2 regions of the Nonomuraea sp. CX421 genome follow, and region 2 is predicted to be linked to the other one. Evidence: riboswitches for the same ligand, from Rfam matches in the RefSeq annotation. Region 2 holds a riboswitch; the other holds the start of a gene.
What was found. A riboswitch is a leader RNA that binds a small molecule or an ion and turns the genes downstream of it on or off. The one in region 2 is predicted to bind glycine.
Positions count from the first base shown of each region.

Region 1: linked by a shared signal. The riboswitch ahead of gcvP (aminomethyl-transferring glycine dehydrogenase) and the one ahead of gcvT (glycine cleavage system aminomethyltransferase GcvT) in region 2 are both predicted to bind glycine.

Region 1 covers NZ_JCADBK010000010.1:195,084-198,473, forward strand. The annotation lists gene ftsR (transcriptional regulator FtsR) at 1-415, shown strand, start outside; gene AC5L3X_RS20310 (bifunctional nuclease family protein) at 523-993, shown strand; gene AC5L3X_RS20315 (MerR family transcriptional regulator) at 1,141-1,761, shown strand; glycine riboswitch at 1,780-1,870, shown strand; glycine riboswitch at 1,871-1,967, shown strand; gene gcvP (aminomethyl-transferring glycine dehydrogenase) at 2,022-3,390, shown strand, end outside.
Region 2 covers NZ_JCADBK010000028.1:63,904-67,293, reverse strand. The annotation lists gene AC5L3X_RS33715 (L-serine ammonia-lyase) at 1-620, opposite strand, end outside; gene gcvH (glycine cleavage system protein GcvH) at 672-1,061, opposite strand; gene gcvT (glycine cleavage system aminomethyltransferase GcvT) at 1,058-2,143, opposite strand; glycine riboswitch at 2,178-2,276, opposite strand; glycine riboswitch at 2,277-2,374, opposite strand; gene AC5L3X_RS33700 (gamma-glutamyl-gamma-aminobutyrate hydrolase family protein) at 2,469-3,170, opposite strand; gene AC5L3X_RS33695 (3-oxoacyl-ACP reductase) at 3,170-3,390, opposite strand, start outside.

The DNA.
Region 1 (3,390 bases), on a different contig from region 2:
GATGGCCGAGGAGCTCGGTCGTCCGCGCGCCGTGCCGGAAAGCCGCGAGGTGCTGCTCAGCCGCGCGGAGTTGCTGGAGGCGGCCGGGCTCGACGAGGAGACCCTCGCCGAGCTCGAGGACTACGGCCTGCTCGCCGCGCGGGCCAGGCGCTACGACCAGGACGCGCTCGACGTCGCGCGCAGCGTCGGCGCGCTGTCCCGGTTCGGGCTGCACGCCCGCCACCTGCGCGCCGTCAAGGCGGCGGCCGAGCGTGAGAGCGGCCTGGTCGAACAGGCGGTCGCGCCGATCCTGAAACGCCGCGCGCCGGGCGCGATCGGCGAGGCCGACGAGATCGCCAGGGAGTTGTCCTCCCTGCTGCTCGAACTGCACGCCGCCCTTGTGCGCGCGGGGGTGCGCGGCGTTCTGGGGCGATGAACCGGACCGGCGGGACATTCGAGGCCCACCGGGTGTTACGTTGAATTGCAGAAGCGGACCAGAAATGAGCCGTGCCGGGTCACCGGCCGGTCGATACGGAGCAGCCCGTGTTGCAGATGGAGGTCGTGGGCGTTCGGGTAGAAATGCCCACAAATCAGCCGATCGTCTTGCTCAAGGAGGCACACGGGGAGCGGTTCCTTCCTATATGGATCGGCATGACCGAAGCGACGGCCATCGCGTTGGCCCAAGCGGAGGAGCCGCCTCCCCGGCCGCTCACGCATGACCTTTTCCGGGACGTGCTGAGCGCGCTGGGCGTCGGCCTGCGTGCCGTCAACATCGTCGCCCTGCGCGAAGGCATCTTCTTCGCCGACCTCGTCTTCTCCAACGGCGTGGAGGTGAGCGCGCGGCCGTCCGACTCGATCGCGCTCGCCCTGCGCACCGGGGCACGCATCTTCGCCAGCGAGGAGGTCGTCCAGGAGGCAGGGGTGATCATCCCTGACGACCAGGAGGACGAGGTGGAGAAGTTCAGGGAGTTTCTTGACACGATCACTCCCGAGGACTTCGGCAGGGCGGGGTAGGTATTTCAGTGCATTTACGCTTCACGACGCGCCGAGCCGGATCGTTGACTGCGCATGGTCACGGTCCTACGGTGCAAGTGAAACCCGTGGTCGCCCTTTACTAACCCCCAGATCAGACCATGGGATGAGAGAAAGCCGGAGGTCCGCGTGGCGGTCAGCAGCGGCGAGGGAAAGACGGCCGGCCAGGAAGATCCGGTGCGGCGTGAGAGTGCGCGGCAGCGTGCCGGAGAGCAGGGGCTGCTTTTCGACGAGCAGCCGGCGACGCTGCCGATGGACATCGGCTACCGTGGCCCGACGGCCTGTTCGGCGGCCGGCATCACCTACAGGCAGCTCGACTACTGGGCGCGCACCGGCCTGGTCGAACCCACGATAAGGGCCGCTCAGGGCTCCGGTTCGCAGCGCCTCTACAGCTTCCGCGACATCCTGGTGCTCAAGGTCGTCAAACGGCTGCTCGACACCGGGGTCTCCCTCCAGCAGATCCGCACCGCCGTCCAGCACCTGCGTGACCGCGGGGTGGGAGACCTCGCGCAGATCACCCTGATGAGCGACGGCGTCAGCGTCTACGAGTGCACCTCGGCCGACGAGGTGATCGACCTGCTCCAGGGCGGCCAGGGCGTGTTCGGCATCGCGCTCGGCCGGGTCTGGCGTGAGGTCGAGGGCTCGCTCGCGGAGCTGCCGGGGGAACGCGCGGCGGTCGCGGACACCGTCCCGGCCGACCACCCCGCTGACGAACTGGCCCAGCGGCGACGGGCTCGCCGCACAGGGTAGTAATCTAGGACAAGCTGGCAACCCCGTGCGGGAGAGTCCCCGGCCTGACCGGGGCGCCGAAGGAGCAACCTCCCCGGAATCTCTCAGGCACCCGTACCGCTCGGGCGAGGCAACTCTGGAAAGCAGGCGCGTCCGCCAGGCGCGTCTCACCGACGGTGCAAGCCCTCTGGGTGAAGCTCTCAGGTCGACATGACAGAGGGGGAGATCCGGCACGCGCCCGCGCCCCGGCGCCGGTCTCCACAGCCTCGGGAGGCATCTCCATGACCGACCTGTCACTTCCGCCGTTCTCGACCCGGCACATCGGCCCATCGGAGTCCGAGCAGCAGCGCATGCTCGAGAGCGTGGGCTTCGAATCGGTCGCCGACCTGGTAGCCGTGGCCGTGCCCGAGGGCATCAGGACGAAGGACCGGCTGGCGCTGCCCGCCGCGGCGAGCGAGCACGAGGCCATCGCCGAGCTGCGCGCCCTGGCCGGCCGCAACCGCGTCCAGACCTCCATGATCGGGCTGGGCTACCACGACACCATCACGCCCGCCGTCATCCGGCGCAACCTGCTGGAGAACCCCGGCTGGTACACCGCCTACACGCCCTACCAGCCCGAGATCTCGCAGGGCCGCCTCGAGGCGCTGCTGAACTTCCAGACCGTGGTGACCGACCTCACGGGGCTCGACGTGGCGGGCGCGTCGCTGCTCGACGAGGCCACCGCCGCCGCCGAGGCCATGACGCTGGCCCGGCGGGCCGGCCGGTCCAAGAGCTCCGTGTTCGTCGTCGACGCCGACGCGCTGCCCCAGACCAAGGCGGTGCTGACCACCCGAGCCGAGCCGCTCGGCATCACGCTCGTCGAGCACTCCCTCGACGGCGACCTGCCCGAGTGCTTCGGCGTGCTCGTGCAGTATCCGGGCGCATCCGGCCGGGCCCGCGACTTCCGCTCGGTCGCCGCCGCCGCGCACGACGCGGGCGCCCTCGTGGTGGCCGCCGCCGACCTGCTGGCGCTCACCCTGCTCGCCGCCCCGGGCGAGCTGGGCGCCGACATCGCCATCGGCTCCTCCCAGCGGTTCGGCGTGCCGTTCGGCTTCGGGGGGCCGCACGCGGCGTACATGTCCGTACGCGAGGGGTTGCAGCGCCAGATGCCCGGCCGCCTCGTGGGCGTCTCGATCGACACCGACGGCGACCCCGCCTACCGGCTGGCCCTGCAGACCCGCGAGCAGCACATCCGCCGCGAGAAGGCGACCAGCAACATCTGCACCGCCCAGGTGCTGCTCGCCGTCATCGCCGGGATGTACGCCGTCTACCACGGCCCCGAGGGGCTGCGCCGCATCGCCTCCCGGGTGCACCGGCACGCCGCCGTGCTGGCCGAGGCGCTGCGCCGGGCCGGCGTCGAGGTCGTGCACGACGAGTTCTTCGACACCGTGCTGGCCCGCGTGCCCGGCCGCGCGGCCGACGTCGTGCGTGAGGCCGCCGGACGCGGCGTCAACCTCTGGCGCGCCGACGCCGACCACGTCTCCGCCGCCTGCGACGAGAAGACCACGACGGCCGAGCTCGAACACGTCCTCGCGGCCTTCGGCCAGGTGCTCGGCCACGAGGCCGGCACGCGGGCCGAGCTCGACGAGCTGGCCGCCGACGCTGGGCTCG
Region 2 (3,390 bases):
TCGGTGCGGCCGAACGCCTTCTCGTTCTCCATCATCAGGGCGGAGATCGACAGGCCGGTGGCGGTGCAGTGCTTGAGCAGCTCCTCGCCGGTCGTGAACGGGTAGGGCAGCACGGTGTCGTCCGGCTTGATCCGGTCGGCGCCGGTGGCGTTCTCGTCCACCACGAAGCCGCCGCCGACCGAGAAGTAGACCTTCTCGCGCAGCGGCTCGCCGGAGTCGGTGTAGGCGGTGAAGCGCATGCCGTTGGGGTGCTCGGGCAGCGAGATCTTCCGCTCGAAGACCAGGTTCTCGCCGACCACGAACGGGATCTCCCGTGTGCCGTACAGCTTGACCGTGCCGGAGTCGCGCATCTCCGCGAGCCGGGCGTCGATGCCGTCGACGTCCACCAGCTCGGGCTTCTCGCCCGACAGGCCCAGCAGGACGGCCTTGTCGCTGCCGTGGCCCTTGCCGGTCAGGCCGAGGGAGCCGTACAGGATGGCGTCGACGCGAGACGTCCGCGGCAGCAGGCCGTCGTCGTGCAGGCCGCGGGCGAACCTGTGCGCGGCGGCCATCGGGCCGCCCGTGTGGGAGCTCGACGGGCCGATGCCGATCTTGAAGAGGTCGAAGACGCTGATCGCCATGGAGATGCGCCTCTCAGCAGGGCCGGGGCCCGGCAGGGCCCCGGCGGACGGTCAGGACTCGCCTGAGGTGAGCGCTGTGTATTCCTCGGCGGACAGCAGGTCCTCGGGGTCGCCCTCGACGCGCACCCGGAACATCCAGCCCTCGCCATAGGGGTCACTGTTGGCCAGCGACGGGTCGTCCACGATGGCCTGGTTGACCTCGACGATCTCGCCGCCCACGGGGGCGTAGATCTCGCTCACGGACTTGGTCGACTCCACCTCGCCGACGGAGTCACCGGCCGCGATGCTGGCGCCCGCCTCCGGGAGCTGCACGTAGACGACGTCACCAAGGGCCTCCGCCGCGTACGCGGTGATGCCGACCGTCACCGTGATGCCGTCGTCCAGCCCGGCCACCCACTCGTGTTCCTTGGTGTAGCTCAGGTCGTCAGGGATGTTGCTCACTTGTTCCTCCTGTAGAAGGGCAGCTCCACCAGGTCCACTGGTTCATGGCTGCCCCGGATGTCCACGGCCAGACCTGCTTCGGCCCCGGTGTCGACGTAGGCCAGCGCGATGGGCTTGCCCAGGGTCTGGGAAGGCGCCCCGCTGGTGACCTCGCCGACGACGGCACCGTCCTTGGTGACCGGGTACCCGTGGCGGGGGACCCGGCGGCCACGCGCGACCAGGCCGACGAGCCGGCGCCGGGGCGGGGTGTCCTTGACCGCCTCCAGTGCCGACCTGCCGACGAAGTCGCCCGGCTTGTCGAATTTCACCACTCTGCCCAGTCCCGCGTCGAACGGGGTGAGCTCCGGGCCCAGCTCGTTGCCGTAGAGCGGCATCCCGGCCTCCAGCCGGAGCGTGTCGCGGCTGGACAGCCCCGCGGGCAGCAGTCCGTACGGCTCACCCGCCACGGTCAGGGCCTGCCAGAGCGGCACTGCGTCCTGGGCGGCCACGAACAGCTCGAAGCCGTCCTCGCCGGTGTAGCCGGTGCGGGCGATCAGCGCCTCCCGGCCGTCGACCAGGCCGGGCAGGCCCGCGTAGTACTTGAGCCCGGCGAGGTCGGCGTCGGTGAGCGTGGCGAGGATCTCCTGGGCGCGCGGCCCCTGCACGGCGATCAGCGCGTACTGCTCCGAACGGTCCTCCACCACCGCGTCGTACGGCTTGGCGCGGTCCGTCAGCTCCGCCGCGACCTTCTCGTAGTTGGAGGCGTTGGCCACCACCATGAACTCCTCGTCGCCCAGCCGGTAGACGATGAGGTCGTCGAGCACGCCGCCCCGCTCGTTGACGATCATGGTGTAGCGGGCCCGGCCGGGCGTGAGCGCCGACAGCTGCCCGACCAGCGCGTAGTCGAGCGCCTCGGCCGCCTGGGGGCCGGTCACGAAGATCTCGCCCATGTGCGACAGGTCGAACAGCCCGGCCGCCTGCCGGACGGCGTTGTGCTCGGCGGACTCGCTGCCGTAGCGGAGCGGCATGAGCCAGCCGGCGAAGTCGGTCAGGGTCGCGCCGAGACTCTCGTGAACGTCTCGCAGCGGTGTCGGTCGGGACATAGGTCGCACCTCAGGGCAGGGTCGGATGCCAGGATCCTCCCCCTCTGTCATCGATGCCTGAGAGCTTCGCCCAGGATTTGCCCGGACTTTCACCTTCGGCGAGGCCGCGCGGGACCTGCTTTCCAGAGGTCACCTCGTCCGTGCGGTCCTTTGCCTTGAGAGGTTCGCGGGGAGGGCTTGCTCCTTCAGGGGCCCTGGATGGCGGTCAGGGCGCTCTCCCGCACGGTTTTGTCGGTGATGTCCGCAAGCCTAGTGCCGGGACGGTGGTGTTGTCGCGTCCCGGCCCCGTCGGATCCCATGCGGGCGGGCGAGGCCCGCCCGCCCGTCAGCAGGCCGCGACCAGGGCCTCGAACAGGACGCGGTCCGTGGCCGCCTCCGGATGCCACTGGACGGCCACGGCGAAGTCGTGCGTGTCGAGCTCCACCGCCTCGATGATGCCGTCGCCGGCCGTGGCCGTGACGGTGAGCTCCGGGGCGAGGCGGTCGATGGCCTGGTGGTGATAGTGGGGGACGTCGACGGGGCCGTCACCCAGGGCCTTGGCCACCCGGGTGCCGGGGACGGGGCGCACCGGGAGCTCGCCGAAGTGGCCGGGCGAGGGGGAGTGCCCGGTGTGGCCGACCACGTCGGGGAGATGCTGGTGGAGGGTGCCGCCGAGCGCCACGTTCAGCACCTGGAGGCCCCGGCAGATGCCCAGGAACGGCAGCCGGGCTTCCAGGGCCGCCTCCATCACCGCAAATTCGGCCTCGTCCCGAAATTTCCGGATGTAGCCGGTGGTTGGCTGCTCGGCCTGGCCGTACCGCGCGGGGTCGATGTCGCCCCCGCCGGCCAGGATGAGCCCGTCGAGCCGGCCCACCAGCGAGGCCGGCTCACCGGCCGGCGGCAGCAGCACCGGCTGGCCGCCCGCCGCCGTCACCTGCTCCACGTACATGTACGGCAGCAGCGCGACCGGCAGATCCCACACGGTGTAGCGCGCCGGCTCGACGTAGGTCGTGATCCCGATGACCGGACGCCGCGTGATCCCGCCCACTACAGCGGCGTGACGTAGGCGCTGGAGATGCCGCCGTCGACCAGGAACTCCGAGCCCGTGATGAACGACGCGTCATCGCTGGCCAGGAACGCCACCGCCGCCGCGATCTCGGCAGCCTCGGCGAAGCGGCCGACGGGCACGTGCACCAGGCGGCGCTGCGCCCGCTCCGGGTCCTTGGCGAACAGCTCCCGCAGCAGCGGCGTGTTGACCGGCCCGGGGC